DNA from 2 places in the Desemzia sp. FAM 23988 genome. Region 2 is predicted to be linked to the other one. Evidence: a T-box and tRNA genes for the amino acid it is inferred to sense, from the RefSeq annotation. Region 2 holds a T-box; the other holds one or more tRNA genes.

The links. A T-box is a leader RNA that pairs with one kind of tRNA and senses whether it is charged. The one in region 2 lies ahead of ileS (isoleucine--tRNA ligase), so its partner is inferred to be a tRNA-Ile.
Region 1: it encodes a tRNA-Ile, which carries the amino acid that the T-box ahead of ileS (isoleucine--tRNA ligase) is inferred to sense. The anticodon was not compared.

What each region holds. Positions count from the first base shown of each region.
Region 1 is NZ_JBGQQS010000002.1:125-3,232, forward strand. Features, by position in the region: tRNA gene ACEN4L_RS01415 (tRNA-Pro) at 19-92, shown strand; tRNA gene ACEN4L_RS01420 (tRNA-Ala) at 102-174, shown strand; tRNA gene ACEN4L_RS01425 (tRNA-Met) at 203-276, shown strand; tRNA gene ACEN4L_RS01430 (tRNA-Ile) at 299-372, shown strand; tRNA gene ACEN4L_RS01435 (tRNA-Ser) at 410-499, shown strand; tRNA gene ACEN4L_RS01440 (tRNA-Met) at 541-613, shown strand; tRNA gene ACEN4L_RS01445 (tRNA-Asp) at 654-726, shown strand; tRNA gene ACEN4L_RS01450 (tRNA-Gly) at 733-803, shown strand; tRNA gene ACEN4L_RS01455 (tRNA-Ile) at 809-882, shown strand; tRNA gene ACEN4L_RS01460 (tRNA-Ser) at 929-1,016, shown strand; tRNA gene ACEN4L_RS01465 (tRNA-Glu) at 1,059-1,130, shown strand; tRNA gene ACEN4L_RS01470 (tRNA-Ser) at 1,172-1,261, shown strand; tRNA gene ACEN4L_RS01475 (tRNA-Met) at 1,303-1,375, shown strand; tRNA gene ACEN4L_RS01480 (tRNA-Asp) at 1,415-1,487, shown strand; tRNA gene ACEN4L_RS01485 (tRNA-Phe) at 1,503-1,575, shown strand; tRNA gene ACEN4L_RS01490 (tRNA-Gly) at 1,586-1,656, shown strand; tRNA gene ACEN4L_RS01495 (tRNA-Ile) at 1,674-1,747, shown strand; tRNA gene ACEN4L_RS01500 (tRNA-Glu) at 1,775-1,846, shown strand; gene ACEN4L_RS01505 (hypothetical protein) at 2,286-3,086, opposite strand.
Region 2 is NZ_JBGQQS010000001.1:222,439-249,256, forward strand. Features, by position in the region: gene ACEN4L_RS01130 (GAF domain-containing protein) at 1-123, shown strand, start outside; gene rpsD (30S ribosomal protein S4) at 380-985, shown strand; partial or broken gene ACEN4L_RS01140 (S-ribosylhomocysteine lyase) at 1,162-1,359, shown strand; gene ACEN4L_RS01145 (DUF1054 family protein) at 1,401-2,048, opposite strand; gene ACEN4L_RS01150 (NADPH-dependent FMN reductase) at 2,249-2,794, opposite strand; gene ACEN4L_RS01155 (YueI family protein) at 3,111-3,557, shown strand; gene ACEN4L_RS01160 (GNAT family N-acetyltransferase) at 3,589-4,062, shown strand; gene ACEN4L_RS01165 (5'-methylthioadenosine/adenosylhomocysteine nucleosidase) at 4,167-4,856, opposite strand; gene macP (cell wall synthase accessory phosphoprotein MacP) at 4,911-5,162, opposite strand; gene ACEN4L_RS01175 (NUDIX hydrolase) at 5,176-5,724, opposite strand; gene ACEN4L_RS01180 (5-bromo-4-chloroindolyl phosphate hydrolysis family protein) at 5,950-6,654, shown strand; gene ACEN4L_RS01185 (toxic anion resistance protein) at 6,672-7,898, shown strand; gene ACEN4L_RS01190 (GlsB/YeaQ/YmgE family stress response membrane protein) at 8,015-8,263, shown strand; gene cspD (cold-shock protein CspD) at 8,380-8,580, opposite strand; gene ACEN4L_RS01200 (IS30 family transposase) at 9,028-9,987, shown strand; gene ileS (isoleucine--tRNA ligase) at 10,657-13,446, opposite strand; T-box leader at 13,538-13,756, opposite strand; gene ACEN4L_RS01210 (DivIVA domain-containing protein) at 13,778-14,482, opposite strand; gene ACEN4L_RS01215 (RNA-binding protein) at 14,528-15,310, opposite strand; gene ACEN4L_RS01220 (YggT family protein) at 15,328-15,618, opposite strand; gene ACEN4L_RS01225 (cell division protein SepF) at 15,638-16,123, opposite strand; gene ACEN4L_RS01230 (YggS family pyridoxal phosphate-dependent enzyme) at 16,150-16,845, opposite strand; gene ftsZ (cell division protein FtsZ) at 16,846-18,105, opposite strand; gene ftsA (cell division protein FtsA) at 18,155-19,483, opposite strand; gene ACEN4L_RS01245 (cell division protein FtsQ/DivIB) at 19,649-20,572, opposite strand; gene murG (undecaprenyldiphospho-muramoylpentapeptide beta-N-acetylglucosaminyltransferase) at 20,597-21,691, opposite strand; gene murD (UDP-N-acetylmuramoyl-L-alanine--D-glutamate ligase) at 21,718-23,100, opposite strand; gene mraY (phospho-N-acetylmuramoyl-pentapeptide-transferase) at 23,128-24,093, opposite strand; gene ACEN4L_RS01265 (penicillin-binding transpeptidase domain-containing protein) at 24,201-26,360, opposite strand; gene ftsL (cell division protein FtsL) at 26,357-26,746, opposite strand; gene rsmH (16S rRNA (cytosine(1402)-N(4))-methyltransferase RsmH) at 26,780-26,818, opposite strand, start outside.

The sequences.
Region 1 (3,108 bases), on a different contig from region 2:
AGTTTTTACTAACGTATACGGGAATTAGCTCAGCTTGGTAGAGCACTTGGTTTGGGACCAAGGGGTCGCAGGTTCGAATCCTGTATTCCCGATTTTATTTAGGGGCCTTAGCTCAGCTGGGAGAGCGCCTGCCTTGCACGCAGGAGGTCAGCGGTTCGATCCCGCTAGGCTCCATTGCAACAAGATTTCTTAATTTAATTATGGCGGTGTAGCTCAGCTGGCTAGAGCGTCCGGTTCATACCCGGGAGGTCGGGGGTTCGATCCCCTCCGCCGCTACTTTAATTGAATAAAAGAACTTGGACCTTTAGCTCAGTTGGTTAGAGCAGACGGCTCATAACCGTCCGGTCGCAGGTTCGAGTCCTGCAAGGTCCACTTTGATCTTTTCGATTAGAATTACCTTGTATTTCACGGAGGATTACCCAAGTCCGGCTGAAGGGAACGGTCTTGAAAACCGTCAGGTGTGTAAAAGCACGCAAGGGTTCGAATCCCTTATCCTCCTTATTGTGTCTGTAAGCAGTCATGGAAATTTATATTTATTATCGCGGGGTAGAGCAGTTGGCAGCTCGTCGGGCTCATAACCCGGAGGTCGCAGGTTCGAGTCCTGCCCCCGCAATAGTGCAACAATGCACTGAAAGAAAAATTAAGCTGATTTTGGTCTCGTGGTGTAGGGGTTAACATGTCTGCCTGTCACGCAGAAGATCGCGGGTTCGATTCCCGTCGAGACCGTTTTATGCGGGTGTAGTTTAGTGGTAAAACCTCAGCCTTCCAAGCTGATGATGGGAGTTCGATTCTCCTCACCCGCTTTTATGGGCCTATAGCTCAGCTGGTTAGAGCGCACGCCTGATAAGCGTGAGGTCGATGGTTCGAGTCCATTTAGGCCCATTACACCAATTAATTTATTGGTTTGTAAAAAGTAAAATTGTGGTTTGGGGAAGTACTCAAGTGGCTGAAGAGGCGCCCCTGCTAAGGGTGTAGGTCGTTAACGCGGCGCGAGGGTTCAAATCCCTCCTTCTCCGTTAGTTTTAGCACCAATCCATAATATTTCTATCAAGTTATCTGGCCCGTTGGTCAAGCGGTTAAGACACTGCCCTTTCACGGCGGTAACACGGGTTCGAATCCCGTACGGGTCATGAGGTTTTAAACCTCTTCAAAATAAACAATTGTTTATATCGGAGGATTACCCAAGTCCGGCTGAAGGGAACGGTCTTGAAAACCGTCAGGTGTGTAAAAGCACGCAAGGGTTCGAATCCCTTATCCTCCTTATCGTGTCTGTAAGCAGTCATGGAAATTTATATTTATTATCGCGGGGTAGAGCAGTTGGCAGCTCGTCGGGCTCATAACCCGGAGGTCGCAGGTTCGAGTCCTGCCCCCGCAATGTGCAGCAGTGCACTGAAAGAAAAATTAAGCTGATTTTGGTCTCGTGGTGTAGGGGTTAACATGTCTGCCTGTCACGCAGAAGATCGCGGGTTCGATTCCCGTCGAGACCGTTTAATTGAATATTTGGCCCGGTAGCTCAGTTGGTAGAGCACTTGATTGAAGCTCAAGGTGTCGGCAGTTCGACTCTGTCCCGGGCCATAACTAAAATGCGGGTGTAGTTTAGTGGTAAAACCTCAGCCTTCCAAGCTGATGATGGGAGTTCGATTCTCCTCACCCGCTCTTTTTTTATGTCTTTTGGGCCTATAGCTCAGCTGGTTAGAGCGCACGCCTGATAAGCGTGAGGTCGATGGTTCGAGTCCATTTAGGCCCATATTCTTCTTAGAAAAATAATTAATCAGGCCCGTTGGTCAAGCGGTTAAGACACTGCCCTTTCACGGCGGTAACACGGGTTCGAATCCCGTACGGGTCATTAAAATACAGAATGCTAAAAAGAGCTGTTCACAGTCAAATGACGTGAACAGCTCTTTTTGGTTGGTTTGACGTACGCAGGGGCAGTAAGATACCTGAGACAGCACCTATCGTTTCTTGAATAGGTTGGACATTCTATGCTAGCTGGACTCTATGCTGGAGAAATTTATTATCTCAAGTTCCATATTATCAGCTTATTCCCATTTCAGCTGTTCTACATCTTGGAGGACGGTAGTTTTATGAGGAAGAAAAAGATTTTATTTCTCATACTGGATTAAACGTTATTACGGATACTTTGCTGATTGCTCATTATGAATTGTAAATAAATAGAATATAAAAAAGAGAATTTTCGAATATAAAATCAGCAAAAATACCTTCATTAGAATGTGGTATTCTACCTTCATGCTAACAAAGTTATTTTTGCTGGGTGTATTCATGTTTTAAAGATTTGCGAAATAGAGGATTTCTGCAAAAATAAAGATTACTGTATACAGAAGTTGGAACAGCCGGAACGTTTTCAGTGTGACAGATTTGGAGTCTTTCCAACTATGAGTGATAAATAATCTGGCCAGACGGATGGCTAACGGGAGAGTTAAAATAAAAAGAAACAACTCCATACGAAATGTACTATACAAAAATAGTCCTGTACTTAGATAAATGAAAATCAGTAGGGTTACCAATATATAAGACTGGCCTATTGCAACACGAGGAGATTTTTTTTCTGCTAAATAACTGCCGATTTCAATAAACAAATGTAAGATGACCAATGGTGTACTCCAGACAATCAGTATTAAAGGAAGAAATTGCGCTTGAATAAAGAAACTTAAGTAGGTCAGCATACCACCTTTGAAAATTCCTAAAATCAAGACAGCAACAATAGGAAACTGGTTATCTTTAAGAACTTGTTGGAAATGAATGATTAAACTATATAAGATAATTAATAAAGCAATAGAATAATGGGATTGAAAGCTGAGAAATGCTATTAACAAGATATTCATTAATTCCATAAGATAAAACGGACCTTTAAGTTCTGATTTATTGAGAAACGAGTGCTTTTTTAAATAATTTTCAATACAGTAATTTACGAAAAGCAGTAAATAAAAAGCGATAAATTTTCCAATATTCAATGGGACATATTGAACAGCATAAAGGGTCCCTATCAGGAGATAGCTGAATGGAGTGAAGAGTACCAAAACTATTGGATTATATAAAAAGGTTTCAATGGTATTTTTTATGGGCATAAAAGACTGGCTCCTTTCTTCT
Region 2 (26,818 bases):
GGTGAATTGATTGGAGTATTAGATATCGATGCGCCTATCACAAATCGTTTTGATGAAATTGATCGCAAATACTTAGAAGAATTCGCAACTATTTTAATGGAAACTTCAGTTGCAGTAAACTAAATAGGGGTTAATTTGAAAAGAATGTTGACGTTGCTATCTGATTTAGGCTATAATGATGGATGTGTAAAATAATGCAGCAAAAAAAGTGGTAACCGCGTCAACAGTTCATTGCCTAAGGGATTCGTTTTCTTTAGAACAGCACAATTGTGTAACCTGCGGCTGCAAAGGTGAAGATTGAAAATGAACTGCACGTATTACTGAACTTTTAACTTAATTATTTTACTCCAAAAAATTGATTTATTGGAGGAATTTTATAATGGCTCGTTATACAGGTCCAAGTTGGAAAAAATCACGTCGTTTAGGAATCTCATTGACTGGTACAGGAAAAGAAATCGAACGTCGCCCTTACGCACCAGGAGATCACGGTCCAAATAGCCGTAGAAAATTATCTGAATACGGTATGCAATTACAAGAAAAGCAAAAATTACGTTTCATGTACGGTGTAAATGAACGTCAATTCTTCAACCTTTTCTTAAAAGCTGGTAAAATCAAAGAAGGTAAACATGGGGATAACTTCATGATCCTTTTAGAACAACGTTTAGACAATGTTGTTTTCCGTTTAGGTTTAGCTACTACTCGTCGTCAATCACGTCAATTAGTAAACCACGGTCACATCCTTGTTGATGGTAAACGTGTTGATATTCCATCATACAGCGTTCAACCAGGACAAGTAATCTCTGTTCGTGAAAAATCTAAAAATATGGAAATCATCAAAGCTGCTGTTGAATCAGTATTTGGTCGTCCAGAATTCGTTTCTTTTGACGAAGAAAAATTAGAAGGTTCATTAACTCGTCTTCCATTACGTGAAGAATTGATTGCTGAAATCGACGAAACTCTTATTGTTGAGTACTACTCTCGTTAATAAAAGTTGTCATTTCAAAAGCTCTCCCATCTTATTTATTAGGATGCGGGAGCTTTTTTTGTTCTCCCTATTTCAGTAACCTCCATTACAAATCCAATCAATTCTTGTTATATAGAAAAAGATTTTATTTCAAAAGGAGCATCAATCATGACAAAGAAAATGAATGCTGAAAGCTTCACGAAAACTCTGATGAGATTTTAGACGTTTTGGAACAAACGATGAAAGATGTCTTAGGAGCTGTTGAAGTTCCAGCTAGCAATGAAAAGCAATGCGGGTGGGCAGCTCATCTCACCCTTGAAGGTGCACAACAATTAGCTTGCGACTTTTTAGCAAAACGCAGCGAATGGCATTTAGTTTTTTCGCATAATGAATAAGCAGTAAAAAAAAGACTTCCGTAATGGAAGTCTTTTTTTTACTATACAGTTTCCTTTGGATAAGCTGCATAAGCCTGTTTATATAATGGAACAAGGTCACGAACCGTGTCCAAAATGAACTGTTCTGTCTGGTCGGCAGTATCTAAAATCGGGTCGTCTTCTTTTAAATATCTTCCTACCATGAACTCCCCTTTTTTCACTTTCTGCCATCTTGTCAACGCAGCAGTAATATCCATCTCGTCTATCACTGTCACCTTATCTTTTGTATGATCTAAGGAAACAATGTAATCTTTAGAAAGTTGTGCAATAGACTCAGGGAATTTCAAAAAGGAAGATGCCATTTCATTTTCAAATTGCGGATTGTCAATAAACGCCAACCATATGTAAACAGCTTTTCGGTCAATAGCAATTTGGAAATGAGGGTATTTCTTATATCCTCTGGCATCTCCGCCAATTCCGACCCAAGTGCTCTCAGGAGCAAATTTAGTTCGACGCAAATGTTTCGCTACATGTACTGGTAGTACCGCCCCACCCAATTGTGCGATCAATGATTTGGAAATGAATTCTCCTAACGACTGAAACGTTGGCTGGATATGTGTTCTAATTTCCTTCATCCGTTCTTCTAAGCCTTCAATTGAAAAAATCGAAAATGTTGTTTGTGTAAAGTATGGTTCTTCTTTTGTCTGCATATTAGTGAAACACCTCTCTTTAGTACTTGTTCTTATTTTACCATTATTGTATCGCTGGAACGAATGGATGAGGATCTTTTTGTCCATTTGAATTAAGATTTTGTAAAACAGGCTTTTTTATCATTGCTGTAGAGAATAAAAATAGACACAGAAAACCTTTAGAGATTTTCTGCATCCGTTTAGTGATTTTATGAAATGATTTATTTAGTGTTTTTGTCAATGAAAGCTACAAATGCATCAGCAATACTTTGTAAGAATTCCACAGTTCCTTCTACAACTTGTCCATCTTCACCAATAGCTTTAGTTGCATCAATGTAAAGTTCTGGTTGGGCCATAACTGGGCTGTCACCGAATACTAATGATTGACGAACTTGATGGTTAGCTAGTGCACCAGAGATACCTGACGGGGAAACAGATCCCACAAGAACTGGTTTGCCTGGCCATACACCTTCTCCCCAAGGACGAGAACCAACGTCAATAGCGTTTTTCAATGAAGCTGGCATACCTCGGTTGTATTCAGGTGTCATGAAGATATAAGCATCTTGTTCTTTCATTTCTTTACGGAAACGGTTATAACTTTCTGGAGCATCTGCTTCTAGGTCTTCATTGTAGACTGGTAAATCACCAATTTCAATAAAGCTTAAGTGATAATCAGCTGGAAATAACTCAGCCAATTTTTTTGCGACTATCTTATTTAATGAATCTTTACGTAAACTACCTACTAAGACTCCAACATTTTTTCCCATCTGTCATTACCTCCGATTAGTGGTTGTTTTTTACTACAAAATTAATGATACACCACGAACTTACTTTTTACAAGTAAAATGCATGTAAAGTTTCAACCCTATTTTTAACCGGATTTATTTGAAAAAATTCGACTAAATAAAAAAAGAGCAACGAGTTCTAATAAATTCGGTATAGACATTTCACAATAATCTTTTCATAATTCGAATGGACTAGATCAACTCTTGAACAAAAAAAGACATCCTTCTTATTTTTCTTTTGGAATATGTGATAGAATAAATGATGAGACTAATTATTTTTGAATAAGGGGTTTTTGATATGGTCAATAAAGATCCAAACGATTATTTACAAAAAGGACAATACGGTGCAAAACAAACATTGCTTTCAGAACGGAAAGAATTTTTGGGCAGTTTACGAGAAAGAATTTATTTGACAGCAACTTTAGATCAACTCTCTCTAAACAATAGTTTAAAGGCCTTTACAACTGAATTTCAACGTCATCCTGATGGCAGCTTACTGCTGAATGGTAATTTAGATATGAAGCCATTCGAGCCTTTCATTAAAGCCAGTAAACAAGCTGATATTCCGTTCACACTAGTCGCTAATGAATATGCTCAAACTTGTCCTTATGCATTGATTTTCGCTGCCCCTACGGACGTAAATGAATCCATTATTGATGTCGCCGAAAAGTATCCTTTGCCTAAAAAAGAAGAGCCTCAACAAACTGAGCAGAAAAAATCGTTTTTTAAACGTTTCTTCTCTTAATTTTTTATTCGGAACCAGGAGTGAATCACACGTGCAAATAGTAGAAACAAAAGACCCTAAATTAATGGGTCAATTAGGAAAAACTATGCAAGAAAAACACCGCAGTATGTACCCGGAGTTTTTCAAATCTTATGACGAAGAAGCTATTGCGCTTCATTTTGAAACAGTTTTTCAAAATCCGAAAGCCAGAGTATTTCTTTGGATTGATGAAGCAAAAGAAGAAGGTCCGATTGCTGCTTATCTGTGGTTGGAAGAACAAGAGATGAAAGAATCGGTTTATCGTTACGGCTATACGCGCTTATACATCAGCCATATCGCTGTTTTGCCGGATTATCAAGGACAAGGATTAAGTAAAGAATTGCTCCAATATGCGGATGATTATGCCCGCAAAAAAAATATTGCATTTGTAGAATTGCATTATTGGGCAACCAACGAAATCGCCAAAGAAACCTATCGCAAAAATGGTTTTGTGATCTATAATGAAATTGCTCAAAAGAAACTTTAGTCTTTTGCCCTAAGTGAAAAAAGCGGCCTTCAAAAATTAGAGTGACATCTAATTTTTGAAGGCCGCTTTTTTACCTCTTTATGAATACTTTTCTATGTTTTAGACTATAGATACTTAATAACTTCCATCACCATCTCAGCTGATTTTTTTCCAGCTTCAATAATAAATTTGTCGAAACTGATTCCTGCTTCATCATCAGCTGAATCTGAAACAGCTCGCACGATAACAAATGGAGTTTTAAACTGGTAACAAACTTGTGCTACAGCAGCCCCTTCCATTTCCGATACCATAGCATCAGAGAAATCTGTTTTGATACGTTGGATTGTCTTTTTATCTGCAATGAAAGAGTCGCTTGTGACAATAAGCCCTTTCACTGATTTTAACCCTACTTTTTGAGTAGCTGCTTCGATCACGCTGATCAGCTGTTCATCAGCTGGATAACGAGCAGGCATTTGCGGTACTTGCCCCATAACATAGCCAAATGCTCGTGCATCAGCATCATGGTAAGACAGCTCAGTAGAAATAACTACATCGCCTATGGCTAAACTAGAATCTACCGCTCCTGCTGACCCTGTATTAAAAACAACGTCTGCTTGATAGTCATTGATCAATAATGTAGTTGCTATTGCTGCATTGACTTTTCCAATCCCTGATTGGACTAATATAATATCATGGCCCGCCATTTTTCCAGAAGAAAATGTCGCTCCTGCCTTCGCCCAATCGTTTCGCTCTGTTAAGTTGTTTTTCAACGCAATCGTTTCTTCTTCCATTGCTCCGATGATACCAATTCTCATTTCATTTCTCCTCATATCTCTCTATTTGCAATTATCCATGGATGTTTAACTGTTTTACACTAAAAAGACAATCAACAACGCAACGACCAGCAATACAGACACAATCAATATCGCTAGATTGAGTTTTTTCCCGGCTTCTCTCACTTTGTCATTCTCGCCTTTTCGACTTCTAGTAGCAAAGCCTTGTTTTTCTTGTTCTTTTTGGTATTTTTTTTCTGCTTTATCACGTTTTTTTGCGAATTGTTTTTGCTTTTTTAATTCAGCTTGTTGTTTTTTTCTCTCTTGTTCTCTCAAACTGTTTCCCATATCCACCATCCTTTTAATCAGCGGCTAATCGTTCGATTTTCCAATAAAGCAACGCCATAATGGTTTTTGCATCCACTATTTGGCCAACTTCATAAGCTTGCCATGCTTCTTCAAAAGACAATTCTTTAAGTTCTAAAAATTCATCTTCATCTAAAGCCAATTCTTCTGTTTTTTCCAGCTCAGAAGCCCGATACAAATGAATCACTTCATCCGTAAAACCTGGTGTGGTATAAAAAGTTTTGACTAGTTCAAAAACATGAGCATAATACCCTGTTTCCTCTTTTAACTCTCTTAATCCTGTTTCATGAGGATGTGAGTCTGTATCATCGATTTTACCAGCTGGGATCTCAATAATGGTTTTTTCAATTGGTTTACGAAACTGCTCTACAAAAATCATTTTTCCATCGGGAGTAAATGGCATAATTGCTACGGCTCCAGGATGTCTGACGATTTCTCTGGTAGAAGTTTTCCCATTCGGCAATTCAACGGACTCTACAAAATATTCTGTTAGGTTTCCTTTATAAATCTGTTCACTAGACAACGTTTTTTCTTCAAACTTCATGACGCTTTCCTCCGTTCGACAAGGTCTTGTTCTATGATACCGTTGAATGTTTAAAAAAACAAGCAGCCAAACAGCTATCAGTCGAAAGAATCCTTATTTTACTTTATACTGAGAGTAACAATTCATTCTTAAGTCGGATGTATTTGTAGGGAGCATTTATGCTAAAATATACTTAACCAGAAAAGACTACGAATTTTTTCAAATTTATTTAAGAGGTGGACAAATATGGATAATTTTATCAAAAGTTTAGGCGAAATATTAAAGTATACATTTACAACTGCAGGAACAATTGCTGTTTTTTTAGTGTTGTTAGTGCTTGATTTTGGATTTTGGCCATCTTTAATAATCAGTTTAGTCATCGGCGGTTTTCTTTTTTTAAAAAAAGAACCCAAGAAAGCTTCACGAACTAAAGTACAAAAATTAAGACGTTTATCTCCTGAAAAAGAAGCTTTTTACAGATCGCAAGGCTTATCCAAGGATGAAATGAATTTTTTTAGAGAAACGATGCAGACGGCAAAAATCAATATCTTAGAATTAGAACAAAACATGCGCCAATCTACTAAGCTGACGGCGATTGAAAGACGCAATAACACTGTTCATTTAGCAAAAGCGTTATTTAAAGAAATTACTCAAGAACCTCATCGTTTGCATGACGTGGATAAATTTTTGTACGTACACCTTCCTTCTTTAAAAGACTTGACCACTAAGTACAATGAAGTAGACAGTCATGAAGTGAAACACAAATCTACCTTTGATGTACTGGAAGAAAGTGCTAATACAATTGATGGCATGTGCAACTTGATTGCCGAAGATTATGTATCTTTTAAATCAGATGACATTGATGATATTGAATTAGAGGTCGAACTTGCAAAGAAAACCATTACAAGAGATAATGATACAACAAATGAAATCACTAACGAGGAACTATAATTTTAGGAGTTGACACTATGGTCGATACAAACAAAGAACCGATGAATACCAATCAAAATGAACCTTCTACAACAATTAAAGATGTTAACGCAGAACTGGACAGTTTACTGGCAAATCCATTTGCAGACCCTTCACTGCCTGCAGCAGCTGATCCTATCGATACAGAATTGCAAAAAGAGCAAAAAAGTGAACGGTTAGTAGATAAATTACCCAAAGAACGACAAGAACAAGCTTATTCCTTAGCCGGACAGATTGATGAAACGAATATTGAATCTGTGATGTCTTATGGAGCAGCTGCTCAAAAAAAATTAGGTGACTTCTCTCATTCTATGCTGGATCATGTTCAAAACCAAGATACAGGTGAAATTGGAGAAACCCTCAATGAATTGATGTATCGCTTAAATGAAGCTAATCCTGATGATTTAAAAGCTGAAGATAACAATATTTTCAAAAAATTGTTTGGAAAAATCAATCGCTCTATTTATGAAGTTACCGCTAAGTATCAAAAAATTGGTGCGCAAGTAGATAAAATAGCTGGAAAGTTGGACAAAGAAAAAGATTTGTTGTTACGAGATAATTCCATGTTGGAACAACTTTATGTCAAAAACTTAGATTACTTTGAGGCATTGAATATTTACATTGCAGCAGGCGAAGTAAAAATTGAAGAATTGTTAACTCAATTGATACCTGCAGCTGTAGAACAAGCAGAAAGCAGCACCAACCAAATGGATGTTCAACGAGTGAACGATTTGAATCAATTCCTTGATCGATTGGAAAAAAGAGTCTATGATTTAAAATTGGCTCGTCAAATGACGATTCAACAAGCTCCTCAGATCCGCTTGATCCAAAATACGAACCAAGCTTTGTCAGAAAAAATTCAATCTTCTATCAATACGGCTATCCCCCTTTGGAAAAACCAAATTGTGATCGCTCTTACATTGCTCAGACAAAAAGATGCGGTTGAAGCTCAACGACAAGTTTCTGAAACCACGAATGATTTACTGAAGAAAAATTCAGAGCTTTTGAAGACTTCTGCTATCGAGACAGCTAGAGAAAATGAGCGAGGCATTATTGACCTTGAAACATTGCAGCAAACACAAACTGATTTGATTGATACTTTACAACAAACCCTAGAGATTCAAAAAGAAGGACGAATTAAACGTAAAGAAGCTGAACATGAATTAACGACTATGGAAACCACATTACGCGATCAATTGCTTGAATTGACCAGTAAAGATTCTTAACAAAAGAAACCAAATATGGATAACAAGCATATTCTTTGAGTTTTGTACAAATTGTGTCTATACTAATAATTGTAATAGTTCATTACAAATATTATTTATATAGGAGAGTGGAATTTATGTCACTTATTTGGTCATTAATCGTTGGTGGTGTCTTAGGAGCTATCGCAGGTATGATAGTTGGACGAGACGTACCATTCGGAATCGTTGGTAACATTGTTGCCGGATTTATTGGTTCATGGTTAGGTACATCGTTATTAGGAGAATGGGGATGGAACGTCGGTGGATTTTATGTCTTCCCAGCATTAATTGGTGCTGTTGTTCTTATCTTTATCTTCTCATTAATTGCCGGAAGACGAAAAGGATAAGTTATTTTACCCCCGTTAAAAGGCTCGCTTATGGCGAGTCTTTTTTCTTCAATAAATAGGCAAAAAAATAAAGGAACAGGAAAATTGTCCTGTTCCTTTTCTATTTGTTAGATCAATTATAATTTAACAACGTTAGCTGCTTGAGGTCCACGGTTACCTTCAACAATTTCAAATTCAACCGGTTGGCCTTCTTCTAAAGACTTGAAGCCTTCTCCAGTGATTGCGCTGAAATGTACGAATACATCGTCTCCGCCTTCAACTTCGATAAAGCCAAAACCTTTCTCAGCGTTAAACCATTTTACTGTTCCTTTTTCCATACTATCTACCTCCATATATCGTATTGCAATAGATCTTTTTTCGTTAGAGGTTTATTTATGTAACTCAACTATCAAAAAGCATTTATAGTCATATAAACGACGTTGTTAATTAATGATTGATGTGACATAAATTCAACTTTCTCATTTATTAAAAATAAATCCATTACACAACATATTATAACGCAGTCTCTTTTAGTTTGCAAGGGCTGCCAATTGCCTTTTAAAAGTATTTTTTTATTTACAGCTTTTTATCTCTTCATCCATCCCCTTCTCATCTTCCTCTTACCTCTATAGGTTTTCCAGCCTCAAATTTAAGCTGAAATGTTGTTCTACAATATTCGACTTTAGTAAGCGCCGATTGTAAAATTAAGCTAGACAAATAAATAAGCCATTCGTGGTACACTCAAAATGTAATTCCGACTAAAGAAAACATAGGAGTGATCACGAATGACCTACACCCATCTTACCACGGATGAACTGGTGATGATAGAATCTTACTACCACCAAAACATCAAAATAACGAAAATCGCTGAGTACCTGAAACGATCTCGAACACCGATCTATAACGTCATTAATTTCTTGAAAGAAGGCCATACGGCCCTCGAGTACTACCAACAGTACAAAGAAAATAAGAAACGGTGCGGCAGACGAAACATCGTCTTGCCAAAGAAACAACAGTCCTACATCAAAGAAAAAATTGCCCAAGGCTGGACGCCAGACGTTATCATTGGGCGTAAAGAGAAACCAATCAGCTGTTCCGTGCGAACCCTTTACCGCCAGTTCAAGGAAAAGGTGTTCGATGAATCGACTTTGCCCATGAAGGGTAAGCGGAAACCAAATGGACATCAAGAACGCCGAGGAAAACAGGCTTTCAAGCGGAATATCGTTGAAAGAGAAACCGATTATCCGACATTCAAAGAAGAGTTTGGCCATATCGAAGGCGATACCATTGTGGGCGTCCATCACAAGAGTGCTGTCATCACTTTGGTAGAACGTCTATCGAAAATTATTATCACCTTGAAGCCCGATGGGCGGAAGGCAAACGATATTGAGAACACTCTGAACCACTGGTTTGGAACAATTCCCAGACATTTATTTAAATCCATTACCTTTGATTGTGGGAAAGAATTCTCTAATTGGAAAGCTTTAAGTAACCAGCATGACATCGCTATTTATTTCGCTGATCCAGGAACTCCTTCGCAACGAGCACTGAATGAAAATTCCAATGGATTGCTGCGAAAAGATGGTCTGCCAAAAAACATGGATTTTAATCAAGTCGACCAAGCATTTATCTCTTCAGTGGCGAATAAGAGAAACAATATCCCACGAAAGTCCTTGGATTATCAAACACCCGTGGAAGTATTTATGAGTTACATGAATGAAGATATTTTGTCTAGCTTAATTTGACAAATCAATAAGTAAAAAAATATACTTCTTTTTAATGCTGAAACTATTAGAAACACATTTCTAGAAATTTCCAGAGGAATATGTGGCTGCTTATAGCTATGAAAAAGGATGCAAAATAGGAAATACTATGGGCTTAGTTTGTTCTATCCTACACATACCCATATCCCATATCCCCTCTAACGGCTACGAAAATCACTTGTTAGTCTTGACACATGTTTTGGTTCAAGGCGTTTCCATAAGCAACACCATAGGTTTCTTTATCAACGTTAGAAGATAAAGAGCTGACGTGTTAAGAGAATCTGCTCAATAATAAATAGAAAAAAACTCTTATGAGACAGAAGATTCTGTCTCATAAGAGTTTTTGTTTTTATTCTTGATTTTACAACAGTTGACGTTGGTAAATAAAAATAGTTTCCTTTTAAATACTAAACCTTTTAAAAACACATTCTTAGAAATTTTTGGAAGTATATGAGGTTGCTTATAGCCATGAAAAGGATGTAAAAAAAGGAAACACTGTGGGCGTACGCCCAAGTGTACGCTTGTAAGCCTTGAGACGCGCTTTTCGACTCAAGGGCGGTCCCATGGCGTTCCATAAGCAACCCCCCAGGCCGGAAAAAATTTTCTTACCAACGCTAGAAGATGACGATTCTGTATGAAAGGATTTGCTTATTAGTCTTCTTCCTCAGCTGCTAAAGCTTCAGGATAATGTTCTTTTACAATATGGTAACAACGAGCACAAAGTGTTGGAGCATCTTCAAATGATCCTACTTCTTCGCTGATGATACGACATCTTTCACACGTTTCACCATGTGCATGTTCGATCGTAACAGCTACATCTGCAAATTTACGAGCTGACTCAGGTGCAGCTTCATAACTATCTGCTATTTCTAATTCAGAAATAATCAATAACTGACCGATGTTCGCAGATAAGTTGGTCAACAATTCTTTTACTTCTTTTGTTGGGTAAAGCGTAACTTTTGCTTCAAATGATTTCCCAATCACTTTTTCATTACGCGCTTCTTCTAAAGCTTTCAATACATCATCACGAACAGCCATAAATGCTTTCCAGTCACTTAAAACAGCGTCTTGATTCTCGAATGTTTCTACTTCAGGCAACTCTGCCAATTGAACAAACTCTTCTTCTTCTTTCAAGTACTTCCAGATTTCTTCACTTGTGTGTGGAAGAATAGGTGTCAATAAAGCTGTTAATTTAGCAGCAATGTCATAAAATACTGTTTGCATAGCACGACGGTCATGGCCATTTTCTAAATCAATGTACACGACATCTTTAGCAATGTCTAAATAGAATTGTGACAAATCCACTGTACAGAAATTCATCACTGTTTGATAAATTCCTTTGAAATCATATTCTGCATAAGATTTTCTGATTTTTCCTACCACTTGGTTGAAACGAATCAACATATATTGATCTAATGCATTTAAGTCTTCATAAGCTACTGCATCTTCGGTTGGATTAAAGTCAGATGTGTTGGCCAATAAGAAACGCATAGTGTTACGGATTTTACGGTACCCTTCTGATACTTGTTTTAAGATATCGTCCGATACCCTTACATCATATTCATAGTCTACACTAGATACCCATAGACGAATAATATCTGCACCCATTTGTTTGATCACTTTATTTGGAACAATAACATTTCCAAGTGATTTGCTCATTTTACGGCCTACTCCATCCATTACAAATCCTTGAGAAAGAACATTCTTGTATGGAGCTTCTTCGTTAACCGCTATAGACGTTGTTAAACTTGAGTTAAACCAACCGCGGTATTGGTCTGATCCTTCTAAATACATATCAGCTGGGAAGGATAATTCTGGACGAGCTTTTAATACAGCTGCATGCGATGATCCGGAATCAAACCAAACATCCATGATGTCTTTTTCTTTTGTAAATTCATTGTTTGGACTGCTAGGATGTGTAAATCCTTCAGGCAATAAGTCTTTTGCCTCACGCTCAAACCAAACATTAGATCCAAATTCGCCAACTAAACCAGCTACATGATCGATAGTTTCAGGAGTGATAATCGGTTCTCCATTTTCACCGTAGAAAATCGGCAATGGTACTCCCCACACCCGTTGACGTGAGATAACCCAATCTCCACGATCGCGAACCATATTGTAGATGCGTGTTTTTCCAGATGGATGCAACCAAGTGACATCATTCTCAATGGCCTCTAAAATTTGAGCACGGAATTTGTCAATTGACGCGAACCATTGTGGAGTTGCTCTGAAAATAACCGGTTTTTTCGTTCTCCAGTCATGTGGGTAGCTGTGAGTAAAGAAGTCTAATTTCAACAAACTTTCCTTTTCATCTAACCATTCCGCAATTTTTTTATTGGCATCATCGTAGAAAATGCCTTCCAAACCAGGAGCTTCATCAGTGAAACATCCTTTATCATCGATTGGAGAAAGAACACCTAATTTGTATTTTTGACCCACGATGTAGTCATCTTCCCCGTGTCCTGGAGCAGTATGAACTAATCCTGTACCCGCTTCTAAAGTAACGTGATCGCCTAAAATGAGTAAAGAAGTACGGTCATACAGTGGGTGTTGAGCGGTCATGTATTCTAAATCTTTACCTTTGATTTCAGATAAGATTTCTACATTTTCCCAGCCGATTGCAGCAGAAACATCTTTTAACAAGTCTTTTGCTACAACGTATCTTTTACCATCCGCCTTTACCACTGCGTAAACGTAGTCCGCATTCACGGTAATAGCTAAGTTAGATGGAATCGTCCACGGTGTAGTCGTCCAAATAACAAAAGAAGTATCTTCATCTAATAGACCTTTTCCGTCTACCACTTTAAAAGCAACATAAATACTTGGTGATTTTACATCTTGGTACTCGATTTCAGCTTCAGCCAATGAGGATTCACTGGAAGGTGACCAATAGATTGGTTTTAATCCTTTATAAATATAACCTTTTTCAGCCATTTTACCGAATACACGAATTTGTTCTTCTTCGTATTCAGGAAGTAACGTAACATATGGATTTTCCCAATCTCCAGCCACTCCTAGACGTTTAAAGTCTTCTCTTTGTTGGTTGATTTGTTTCCACGCATATTCTTCACAAATTTTACGGAATGCGGCTTCTGACATTTCTTTACGTTTTACACCACTATTGGTAACAGCTTGTTCAATTGGTAATCCGTGAGTATCCCAACCAGGAACATAGGGTGAACGAAAGCCACTCATGCTTTTAGACCGGATGATGATATCTTTGGTAATTTTGTTTAATGCATGTCCCATGTGGATATTTCCGTTTGCATATGGAGGCCCATCATGTAAAATAAACGTTGGTTTTCCAGCGTTTTTTTCTTGTAGTTTTTCATAAACCTCTGCATCTTTCCATTCTTGTTGCCATTCTACTTCACGAACCGGTAAATTTCCGCGCATTTTGAACTTAGTTTGACCTAAATTCAATGTCTCTTTCATTTTCATTATCATGAAATCCTCTCTATTATTGTATTCTTATTGGTTTTGAATGATTCTTCCATAGAACCTAAAAAAGCACAAAAAAAGACCTCTTCCCAAAAGGGACGAAATCTTCGTGGTACCACCCATAGTTCAAGAAAAGAGTGTTCTTTTCTCCTCTAATAATTGTTAACGCCAATCAAACGATTAATTTTACTTAAAGTTCAAATTAATACTCATGGAGGATCTTACAACAATAGGGACTTGTTAGACTCACACTGTTCTCTAACTCGCTGTAAAGTATATTGCTGCTTTCTGTTCCAATCATTGTTCTAAACTATTTTAATAACGCCTTGTTTTATAAAGGTAATTCTACTGCTGGCATATTGCCCTCTTCATACTCTTTTTTCTCTGCTTCATCTGATGCAGCCTGAGAAACATTTTCTGAATCTGCTGATTCAACGTCTGCTGTTTCTTCTTCTGAAGAATCATCATCTGTTATTATAGCTTTTTCAACATCTACTGGCAACTGTTTTTCTTCAGTTTCAGTTTTTTGCAAAAATTCTTTTACAGTAGGAATTTCAATGACTTCTTCTAAATCACTTTTCAGTAATTCATCCCACTCGTTATTTTTCACCATTTCCAATTGTGACTCAATCATCAACTGCAAACGTTGTTTAAAGACACGACTTTGTTTTTTTAATTCTTCCGTTTCAGCCGTAATTTTTCTTGCTTTTTCAACTGAATCATTCAATAAACGATCTGCATTATTTTCAGCTTCTTGTAGAATAATAGCAGCTTCTTTATCCGAATTTACTTTTAATCGGTCTGCGGCTTCTTGCGCCACAAGAATTGATTTGTTTAATGAATCTTGAATATTGTTGTAATGCTCCACTTTTTCTTCAGAAAATTTTAATTTCTTTTCCAATTCTTTTTTGTCTTTTAAAACTGTTTCATAATCTCTGATGATTTGATCCAAAAAGTCGTTTACTTCGTCTTGATCGTAGCCGCGCATTTTTGTCGGAAATTCTTTATTATGTATATCTAATGGTGTTAGTCCCATTATTGACACCTCCAAAAGTAAAATTAGTTGATAAGTAATCATTGCCTATTTGAATAAAACACCTAACACAAGCTTCCACTTGTCTTTCTTGCTTTTTCCTTCGATCTCTTGTATCTGAAAGCGTCCAAATCCGCGTATAGAAACAATATCCAATAGATCCAATACGAAATCTGGTCGTTTCATCTCAGTCCAATTTACTTTAATATGCCCTGATTCTATCATTTGTTTTGCTCGTTGTCTAGAAATCTTGAAGACACTCGAAATCAGTGTGTCGATCCGCATAGACGAGACTGTATCGTGTACAATAGTCCAACTGTCTTTAGGAACAATCAGTTCTGTGTAATTGCGTTCTTCTAATCGAACAGAGACGCGCCCTATTTTATCGATTTGAGAGATAACGTAATTTTTGATGGAGTCATCAATAAAAAATTGCCATCTTTCTCCATCAGAAATAATATCTCCGAAAAATTCTCTTTTGATTCCACTGGAAAGTAAAGTTCCTAAAATTTTCCCATGAGACATGGTAGCGAATTTAGTAGGGTAATTTACTTCATACAGTTTAACGTTAAAGTCTTCTTGTCTTGGTTCAAAATAAGCAGGGCAAATAAAAGCACGGTTTCTTTCAGAGGCTTCATATCCTCCGAAAGAATACAGTTTGATATCCATATTTTTACCGATGATCGATTCTAAAATGTAATATTGTCTAGGATCTAAAAAGTTTGTCAATACGGGTGTGTATTGATCCTCTACTTCTCTGACCCATTCTGCTACAGAATCAATAAACGGTATTTCTTCTTTTCTAAAATGCTGATAGACATTTTCAATCACTGCGACCTACTCCTTGCTTAAAAAAGAATTAATCGATAAATGAATATAAAAATACTGTCCAAGCCCCTACTTACCAAGTTCAGCGCAAGTAAAGCTACAATACCTGATATACTGATCATTCCGATTGGTGGAATGAATCGTCTAAATATATCAAGATACGGTTCACAGACCTGAGCCAATATTTGGCCCAACTTTGATTGATAGGCATTTGGAAACCATGACAATAGTATATAAATGATCAATAACACAGAATAAATTTCTAATGCTGCTGATAAAACTTGATGTAGCGTACCTAATAAATTTAACACTGCTTAAAATTCCTCTCTATTAATAGATCTCAAGATCATCGAAGCTGTTTGATTGGTCTAAGACACCATCAATTTCTACATTTTTAGGTGTGCAAAGAAAAATTTCATTTCCTACTCGCTGCATGTCTCCTTCAATGGCATAAATAGTTCCCATTAAAAAGTCTACAATTTTTTTAGCTTCATTTTTTTCAATTCGATTGAAATTTAAAATCACAGCTTGATTAGCTAGTAACAGATCAGCAATTTCTTTTACTTCCGAATAAACTCTTGGCTCAACAACAATAATTTTCCCTTGCTGTTGAGGTTGATTGATAGAAACTACATTGCTTGGTTTTTTCGTATCTTTGCGTACATTCATGGCAACTGAACTTCCTTGTCTATTGGATACTTGAGGTTGTTGTTTCGTATTTTTTACTTTGGTTTCTTGTTCCATTTCTTCCATGTAAAAGGATTCCTCTTCATCATCTAAACCAAAAAAACTATTCAATCGGTTTATCATTCCCATTTCAAACCCTCCTCAGTTAAAAAAAATTAGGTTTTATCAGCTTCTATTTCGTTAAAAAAAGCCGATCCAATACGAACAAAAGTGGCTCCTTCTTCTATAGCAATGGGATAATCTTGACTCATTCCCATACTTAATTCTGCACATGGAGCATACTCTAAATCAAGTGATACGATTTTTTCTCGCAATTTTTTTAAATCACTAAAGGTTTTTCGAATCACTTGTTCTTCAGCCAATTTGGGTGCCATGGTCATTAAGCCGACGATCCGTATTTTTTCAAACTTGGATAGTGCCTCAATCGTCTCTATTACTTCATCAGATGAAAAACCACTTTTAGATTCTTCACCTGAAACATTTACTTGTAAAAAGCAAGAGACAGGCTTTTCAGCTCTTTTCTCAATCTCTTCAGCTAAAGACATTCGATCCAGCGAATGCAAATAGTCAATCCGATTAATGATCTGTTTTACTTTTCTTGTTTGAAGAGATCCAATGTAATGCCAGACAATTTCCTTTTGCTGTAGAACTTCTTGCTTTTGAATCAATCCTTCTGGTCTGTTTTCTCCCAGATGTGTGTAACCGAGCGATACAACTTTTTCTGCCTCCTCAATAGACACATATTTTGTCACAACTACAACACGAAGATCAACTCTATCACGGTTTGAAATATCCAGTGATTTTTTCAGTTGATCTTCTATATCGTGAACATTTTGTTCTATATGGTTCATTTACTTCCGTCTTCTTCTAAAGAATGGAGGAGTATCTAAACTATCTTGAGGCGTTTCTTTTTTCTCTTCTGTTGCATGGTCTCGGTTTGAAGGTTCAAATTCAGTTTTTTCTTGATCATCAAAAATAGTCGTATCCGAACTTTGTACATTACGGTTGCGTGTATTAGGCTCGCGACGAATATCCCAATCAGCAAATGGATCATTTTGTTGATTGTCCGAAGTACTTTCTGGAGCTTGCTGGCCGCGGTTTGAAGCAGGCTTAGTACGAACTCGGCTGTTTTGAGCTACTCGTTTATCAGCTTCTGTAGTATCGATCCCAGTAGCAATAACCGTTACGATAACTTCATCCCCTAATTCTTCATTGATAGAAGTACCAAAGATGATGTTTACTTCAGTTGTTGAAGCAGAGGATACAATATCAGAAGCATCTTGTGCTTCAAATAATGTTAAGTCTGAACCGCCAGTAATGTTTAACAAGACAGATTCTGCTCCGTCAATAGACACTTCTAGTAAAGGAGAAGAGATCGCTTTTTTAGTGGCTTCAACAGTACGGTTTTCTCCACTTGCTGTACCAATTCCCATTAATGCAGAACCTTGATTTTCCATAACTGTTTTAACGTCGGCAAAATCCAAGTTTACGTAACCAGGTGAAGTAATCAAATCAGAAATACCTTGTACACCTTGGCGTAAAACGTTGTCCGCTTCACGGAATGCTTCCAGCATAGGCGTTTTTTTGTCTACAATTTCCAGCAGACGATTATTTGAGATTGTCACTAATGTATCTACGTATTCTTTCATTTGAGCTAAACCTTCAGCAGCAAAACGGCCACGTTTTGGTCCTTCAAATGAAAATGGGCGAGTGATCACACCAACCGTCAAAGCGCCTTGTTCTTTAGCTATACGAGCCACAATAGGAGCTGCACCAGTTCCGGTACCTCCACCCATTCCCGCAGTAACAAAAATCATGTCTGCTCCTTTTAAGGATTCAGCAATTTGTTCTTCACTTTCTTCAGCAGCTTTATGTCCAATATCAGGATTTGCTCCTGCACCTAGTCCACGAGTCAATTTTGGTCCAAGTTGAATTTTAGTTTCAGCATTTGAATTTGCTAAGGCTTGCAAGTCTGTATTGGCTACAATAAACTCTACACCTTTTACGTTATCGCTAATCATGCGGTTTACTGCGTTGTTTCCCGCTCCACCTACACCAATTACTTTAATAACAGCTCCACTAACTGGTGCTGTGTCGAATTCTAAGTCCATCTTATTTCCCCCTACTATCTAGTTGATTTCTTTTTAGTCTCTTTACCGTTTAATCGAAAAAGTTATTGAACATTTTTTTCATTTTGAATACAAAACTATCTTCTTCATTCTTAGGTTTTTTAACGGGTTTTTGCTTGATTGAGTATTCATTCGCTGCATCCTCACGCTGTATTTCAACAACCGATTGGCGAGGTGCAGAATCCGTCTCAATATTGAATCCTGTTGCTGTTTGATTCGCAATTCTTTGAATATCGTTTAACTTAGCTTGATACTCTATTAAACCAATACTTGTTGTAAAGGATGGATAACGCATCCCCATATGATCAGGGATGTACAGCTTAACATTTACTTCAAATATCTCTTTAGCTAATTCTACCATACCTGGTATAGATGCTGCACCACCAGTTAACACAATTCCGCCCGGTAGTTCTCTGGCTCTTACAGAATCCAATTCTGTTTTGATGGTCTCAAAAATTTGTACTACACGAGCTTCAATGATTTCAGATAAATACAATTCAGTTATTTTCACTGGATCTGTTTTTCCAACAACTTCTACTGGGAAGGATTCTTCTGCTGAAGCTTCAAGAGAAGTTGCATATCCAAAATCACGCTTTATTTTTTCTGCATTCTCTAATGTAGTATTTAGTACAATCGAAATATCTTTTGTAACATATTCTCCACCCTCAGGATCTACAAATGCAAATTTCAATTGATTATCATGGATAACAGAAGCAGCAGTTTGGCCGCCCCCCATATCAATCAAAATAGTCCCAAAGTCTCTTTCACCACTAGACATACTAACTGTACTAGCAGCTAAAGGCTGTAATACAATATTTTCAATTTGCAATCCCGCTTTTTCAACACAACGTTTAATGTTATGTACAATGGTTTTTGGTCCTGTGATCATTGTGGCATGCATTTCCAAGCGAACCCCTATCATTCCACGAGGATCTTTAATACCGTCAAAACCGTCCACAATAAACTCTTCAGGGATAATAGCTAAAATTTCACGTTCTGGAGGAACGGATTTTACCATAGCAGCCCCAATAGTATTGCGTACATCTTCATCCGTAATTTCACGATTTTCACCTGAAACTGCAATCATTCCATGGCATGTCTCAATTTCTGTAGATGTACTTTGAGTTCCAACGATAACGTTATAAATATCAACATTTGCTTTTTTTTCGGCTTGTTTAATCGCTTTCTTGATCGATTCTACCGTTTTATCGATATCAACTATGATACCTCTGCTTAATCCTTCAGATTTTTCATTTCCTACTCCAATAATATTCATTTGTCCATTAACATATTCAGCTACAACAACTTTTATTGAAGTGGTTCCAATATCTAAACTAACATACATCTCAGAATTTCTCATAGATTGAAACCTCCTAGCTTTTAATTTCAATTTAATTATTTGTTCTTGACTTATATAAATACAATTCTACCATACTTGTGACCATTTTTTGAAGATTTTCCTGTAGATTACAGATTATTTTTATTAAATACATCAGTTTGGTTTGCTTGGAAATACTGAATTTCATTATTCCACTATTTCGTCATTATTTTCTGATTCTGTCACAGGCTCTTCTTGAGTATTTCCAGCTTCTCCAGACTCCTCTGAAGAGTCATCAACCTCTTTTTCAAATGGTACAAAATATCCCCCGACTTCTAAATTGATGACTCCTTTTTGGTTGCCGATTTTTTGAACCATATCAGGATAGTAATTCATCTTTTCAGCAAAAGTAGGCAAAGTTGCCACTACTTGATTTCCATCATTCATGTAAACTGTCACCAGATACTGATCAGTGTCGCTTGGAGTATGTTCAATTTCAGAAATGCCGTTTTGTACGGAAGTATTCAAGGAGTTGTATTGTTCAATCAAATGGTTTAAAGGTTTCCCTTCAGAAAAATTTTTAAAAATTGGATTGTTGCCCATTGAAACTTTTCTGCTTTCATCTACAATTTTTCCATTTTCTAAAATGGGAAAATACTCGTTATCCTTATGCGAATAAGCAATAATTTTGTACTCATCAATTTCGATTAAAACATCATTCCAACCTTCTAGATTTAATGCGACTGTTTTTACTTGTGGAAGCTCATCCAAAATAGCTTTTTCAAAGACCTCATCATTCCATAAAGAATCCCACAAGGGTAATCCAGAAGTCAATTGACTGGAATTAATCACTTTTTGATCTGTGACATCATTATTTCCATCAACTGATAAAGTTCCTATTTTACTTAGCGGAGAAACGAAGTAAATAACGATCAAAATTGCACATAAAAACAGTAAAAGAAGCGGAATCAAACGACTATACATCTTTTTTTGCCGCTGCTTTTTTAACTTAGGCAAATGTTGTTCCAATGTCTGAGTTTCTTTTATCGTTTTTAGTCCCTTGCTTGAAGAGGACTCACGTGCATGGTTGTTTTGATCTTTATTTTTTTGATTCATGTGGAATTTACCCATGACATATCATCCTCCTTAACAAGGTTAATGCGAAGTGATTTCGTTGATCACTTCAATCAGTCGATCCGCTGCATCTGGGACACCGATTTTTTTAGCTTGTGACGCCATTTCTTTTCTTTTTTCCGGATGGTCCATCATTTCATCAATGGTTTCAAGTAAGAATGCTGCAGTCAATTCTTTTTCTGTAATCATTTTAGCTGCATCATGTTTGACTAAACTTTTCGCATTACTTGTTTGATGATCATTGGTCACAATAGGACTTGGAATCAAAATACTAGGCAATCCTAGTGCTGTCAGTTCTGCTAATGTGGTTGCCCCGCTTCTGGAGACAACTACAGAAACATTCGCGAATATTTCCGGCATATTGTGGATATAAGGCACTACCGAAACGTTTTCGCTTGTTCGGCCAATGAGTTTAGTGAAAGCCTCATAGTGAACCTCTCCTGTAGCAAATAGAACTTGATAGTCTCTTTTAGCTAGTTCAGGTAAGGATTCTACAAACGCTGTATTGATCGCTTTTGCGCCACGACTTCCTCCAAAAATCAGTACAGTAGGTACAGCAGGTTTTAAATGATATTCGCCTAGCGCATCTGAGGGCAAGATTCCAGCGACTTCTTGAGCTCTTGGGTTGCCAGTATAAACTACTTTGGAAGGGTATTTGCTGAATTCAGCTTCGGCTTCCTCAAAACATGTAGCGATTTTATCCACATAACGAGCCAGAAACTTATTCGTTACCCCAGCAATACTGTTTTGTTCATGTACAATAGTTGGAATGCCTAATTTGGCTGCAGCATACACTACTGGACCGCAGACATATCCCCCTGTACCAATAACCACATCAGGAGCAAACTCTTTCACGATTTTTCGAGCTTTAAAAATACCTTGTAAAAATAATTGAATCGTTTTTAAATTTTTTAACGACAATGATCGTTTGAAACCTTCTACTTTTACCGCCTTAAAAGGAATCCCTGTTTTTGGAACGATTTTACTTTCTAATCCTCTTTCAGTTCCTACATAGAGGAATTCGGTTGTCGGATCAATCGCTTTTAAACGTCTCATTAAAGCTAAGGCAGGATAAATATGCCCACCTGTACCTCCACCTGATAACAATACTTTCATTATAAATGTAAGACCACTAAAAAGGTCTATTCCTCCTCTTCTTCTACGTTTGCAATTAATTGTTCTATAGAGTGAATAAAGGCATCTCCTCGTACTTCAAAGCTGCGGTATTGATCCCAACTTGCACAAGCAGGTGACAATAGAATAACATCTCCAGCTTCACTAATATCGTAGGCAGCAGGAACTGCTGCTTCGACATTTTGTACAGACAAAATCGTTGGTACCCCAGCTGCCTCACCAGCTTCAGTTATTTTGCCAGCCGTTTCTCCGAAGACGATCAATCCTTTTATACCCTTCAGTTGAGGAATCAAGTCATCAAAATCATTCCCTCTATCTAATCCGCCAGCCAACAGAATAACCGGTAGTTTAAAACCGTTCAATGCATTGATCGTAGCTAAAGAATTGGTAGCTTTAGAGTCATTATAAAATTTTCTTTCTTTAAATTCCGTTACAAACTGAGTACGGTGCTTCACTCCAGCAAAATTGGCCAACACTTGTTGGATAACTTCATTGTCCTGTCCCATTAATTTAGCAACTGCAATAGCTGCCATGGCATTTTCCAAATTATGCTCACCTGGAACTAAAATACCTTTTTTATCCATGATGACTTCGTTTAAGTAATAAATGGAATCTCCATCAATATAGACACCCTTTTCAACCTTGCCTAGTCTAGAAAATGGAATGATTGTAGCTTTACTCACTTTTGCCAATTCCCGTAGTTCAGGTTGATCCCAGTTGACGATTAAATAATCTTCAGCCGTTTGATTTTCTGTGATTCGCATTTTAGCTGCTACATATTCATCTCTTGTTCCATGATAGTCAATATGAGCAGAATGGATATTAGTGATTACTGCTATATGAGGTCTAAAAGTAGTGATACCCATCAGTTGGAAACTAGACAATTCCATTACAACAGTATCTTTATCTGTTACATTTTGCGCAACTTGACTTGCTGGAGTTCCAATATTTCCTGCTGCAAAAGCTTTTCCATGTGTACGTTTGCCATTCAGCAAATCTGTGATCATTGTTGTTGTAGTGGTTTTACCATTTGTTCCTGTGATCCCAATAATAGGACTTTCTGCAACTTCATAAGCCAATTGGACTTCCGTTAAGACAGGAATGCCTTTTTCGATTGCTTTAGCCACAATTGGGTTATTGTACATAATCCCTGGATTTTTCACAACAAATTCAAAGTCTTCGTCCAACAATTCAACAGGATGTCCGCCAGTAACGACACGAATTCCATCCTCCAACAATTCTTGTGCTTCTGGATTTTCTTCAAAACTTTTATAATCGTTCACAGTCACTAATGCTCCAAGTTTATGCAGCAGCTTAGCTGCATTTACTCCACTCAAAGCCAGTCCTAAAACCAATACTTTTTTATTTTGATACGTCGTTACATCTTTCACGCGAAATCCCCCAGTTCTCTTTCAATGTTAAAGTACAATCCATAGAGTAAGCAGTGCCATCACTAATCCAACTGACCAAAAAGTCAGCACAATTTTCCATTCACTCCACCCACTCATTTCAAAGTGATGATGGATAGGTGCCATTTTAAAGATTCGTTTGTTTCTAATTTTTACAGATCCCACTTGCAGAATTACCGAAGTAGTTTCCATAATAAAAATCAATCCTACTAAAAGAAGTGTCCATTCTTGCTTCAACAAAATAGAGACAGCGGCAAGCCCACCTCCTAAAGCTAATGAACCAACATCTCCCATAAATATTTTGGCCGGTTTTTTATTAAACAGTAAAAATCCGATTAATCCACCAATAACGGCTAAACAAAAAATCAAGACATCTGTTTGTTGTTGATGGAAGGCAGTAATAGCGTAAGTTCCATAAGCTACAATACTGGTTCCTGTTGCCAATCCATCCAAACCATCTGTTAAATTAACGGCATTTGAAAAACCGACTAGCCAAAAGATAATAAGTAAGCCATAGAACCAGCCTAAATTAACACCGCCTAAACCAGGAAGGGTTAAGTCACTCGGAAATCCCTGTATACGGTAAACAATATAAAATAACAGCCCTCCTGCTACTTGACCAATCAATTTTTGTAATGATGTTAAACCAAGGTTTCTCTTTTTGATCAATTTAATGTAATCATCCAAGAAACCTAGAACTCCATATAAGACAAGAATAAACATCAATAAACCTAAACTAACTGTAAAAACATTTTGCCAAAGACCACTCCAGATCATAGTTACGATTCCTGAGATGATAAAAACGACTCCGCCCATTGTCGGTGTTCCCGTTTTTACTTCATGCCAAGTCGGTCCTTCTTCTCTAGTAGTTTGTCCTAGTTGTTTGACTCTGAAATACCCGATAACAAACGGCATCAAGATAAGTGTGATTGCAAAACTACTAACTGTTGCAAGTAGCATTTCTTCCCATTGCATAATGATTCGCTCCTAATTTTGCTTTTCATCAGATTGCCTGTCCATCTCTTTGGACAAAGCCCAAGATCATTCTCTTGTTCTCCTTCTGACTTAAAAAACGTGTTTTTTTATGGAGATTCTAGTACAATTTCAATTTGACTTTCCTCAGTCAACAAGGTATTCGGTTCTAAACTTTGCTGAGTGACATAACCATCTCCACTAAAAGTAAACTCTATCCCTGTGATTTCAGAAACTTTTAATACGTCATTTTTTGACCATCCTGTCATATCTGGCATAGTCATCGCTCCATTGGTTAACAGAATAATGCGCTGGTCTTCAATAACGGTCTCATCCGCCAAAGGCAATTGCTGTACTATTGTATCACCATTTCCCACTACGGTCACGTTTAATTGCATTTCTTCTAATTTTGTTAACACGTCGCTTTTGGCTTCACTAGTGACTTTTGGCATGACAATTTGATTCTCTAATCCATTTTGAGCTTCGTCGTCTAAATGCAGGTATTCCAAACCTCTTTTCATTACAGGTTTAAATATCGAAGCCATAATATCTGTAGTTGTTACAGTTGGGTCATTAACAGTCGGGCGTTCCATAGTAATGTACATGACTAATTCCGGATCATCTGCCGGAGCCATTCCCACTACTGAATAAAGAAAATTTTTGCCTCCACTATAGTATTTTCCTGTTTCTGCATTGTAAATTTGTGCAGTTCCGGTTTTAGCTGCAATCTCATATCCATCAATCGCATACTTTTGACCTGTTCCATTTTCGTTGTATACAACTTCTTTTAAATATTCCAACGTTTGATCAGCCGTTTCTTTTGAAACAGGAGTGCCTACTACTTCCGGCTCTACAATAGTTTCTGCTCCTGTGTTTGGGTCCACGTATTTATCAATGAATTGTGGTTTCATCATTTGCCCATCATTCGCGATGGCACTAAATGCTTGCAACATTTGTAAAACCGTTACTGTGAGTCCTTGTCCAAATGCCGTATTAGCTTGATCAATGGCTCGTTTGTATTTGTTTGAACCTGCATTTTCATTGTATAGTCCGGATTCAGTCGATTTGCCTATTCCAAATGCATCCATGTATTCTTTCCATGTTTCAGCACCCATTTGTTGAGCAAGTTTTACAAATGCTACGTTACTAGAACGTGCTAAGCCTTCCAAATAAGTGATTGTTCCCCATCCATTGCGGTTAACATCTCGTATAGGTATTCCAGACACTTCAATGGAACCCGATTCAAAATAAGCATTTGGGTTAAAGACTCCTTCGTTTATTGCTGCTGCAAGAGTCAATGTCTTTAAGGTAGATCCTGGCTCATAAGTATACTCAGCCAGCAAATTCATCCATAGTTCATCGATTCCTTCTTTAGTCGTTCCATTAAAAGAGGGACGCTGAGAAGTTGCAATGATTTTACCTGTTTTCGGATTCATCAAAGTAGCCGTCATTGCCACTGGATTGTATTTATCATCTACCTCTGTCATCACACTTTCCAGTAAAACTTGCATTCGTTTATCCAATGTCAAATAAATGTCTACCCCATCTACAGGATCGATCACTTCTGCTTCTTCATTCGGCAAAGCATATCCAAAACTGTCTTTTTGATACTTCAACTTGCCATCTGTTCCGGTCAATAAATCATTGTAGGTCTGCTCGACTCCCATAAGACCGACCATTTCTTTTCCAGTTTCCGCTTCTCCATCCTCTGCAGTAGGCAATTGTGCCACACCAACTAAATGTGAGGAGAATACTCCATTAGGGTATAGACGAGTAGGCGTTTCTGTAAAAAAGATCCCTGGAAGGTCAGCGGCTTCAATATCACTTTTAATATCATAAGTGAGGTTTTTACCTGCTGTTCCAAATTCAACCTGACTTAGGTCCTGATTCAATTTTTGCAAAATTTCTTCTTCACTCATTGATATGTATTGCGACAATGTTTCTGCAGTTTTTTCTTTGTCGACTACATATTGAGGATTTTTTTTGTTGTTTGACCATTCATCGGTTAACACTGCATACAATGAATAAGAAGTAGCATCCATTGCAACCGGATTCCCTCCTACGTCATAGATGGTACCACGGTTAGCTTCAAGGACACTACTTCTTGTATATAAATTATTCACATTCGTCTCTAAGTTTTCCCCGTTGACTTCCCCTTTAACCATAATATAAGAAAAACGGCCAGCAAATATAGCGTAGATCACTATACAGGCAAAAAATAAGAGAATAGAGATCAGCTTTCTATTTTTTAAAGGATTTCTTTTTTTCATTTCGAGACATTCCTTACATTTTCTTCATTCATTTCTAATCCATGTGCTCTAGCAATTTCATATACCCGATCGTAACGAGACAATTCTTGAACTTCTTGTTCTAGATTAGTATTCACAATAGCGATTTCTTCGATTTCTCGATTAGTATCTTGAACTTCTCGGTTCGAGGTTGCCACCATAATTTCTAGTGAAACACAGGCCACACCCAAAGAAAAAATGATTATACTCGCTACTGTAATAAGAAGTTTTTCAACTTTTGAAAGTTTTTGTTTCTTAGGTTCAGGTGTATAAGCAGGTCGTTGCTGCGGTCTTTGAGGGTATACTTGTGGTGCTTGTTCAGGCATCACACTATGTAAGTCTCTAGCTAAATTATTCTCTAATGCCATTAAGATACTTCCTTTCTTCTGAATTCTACAGGGTTATTTTTTGCTTTTCACTTGTTTTTCAGCGATTCTCAA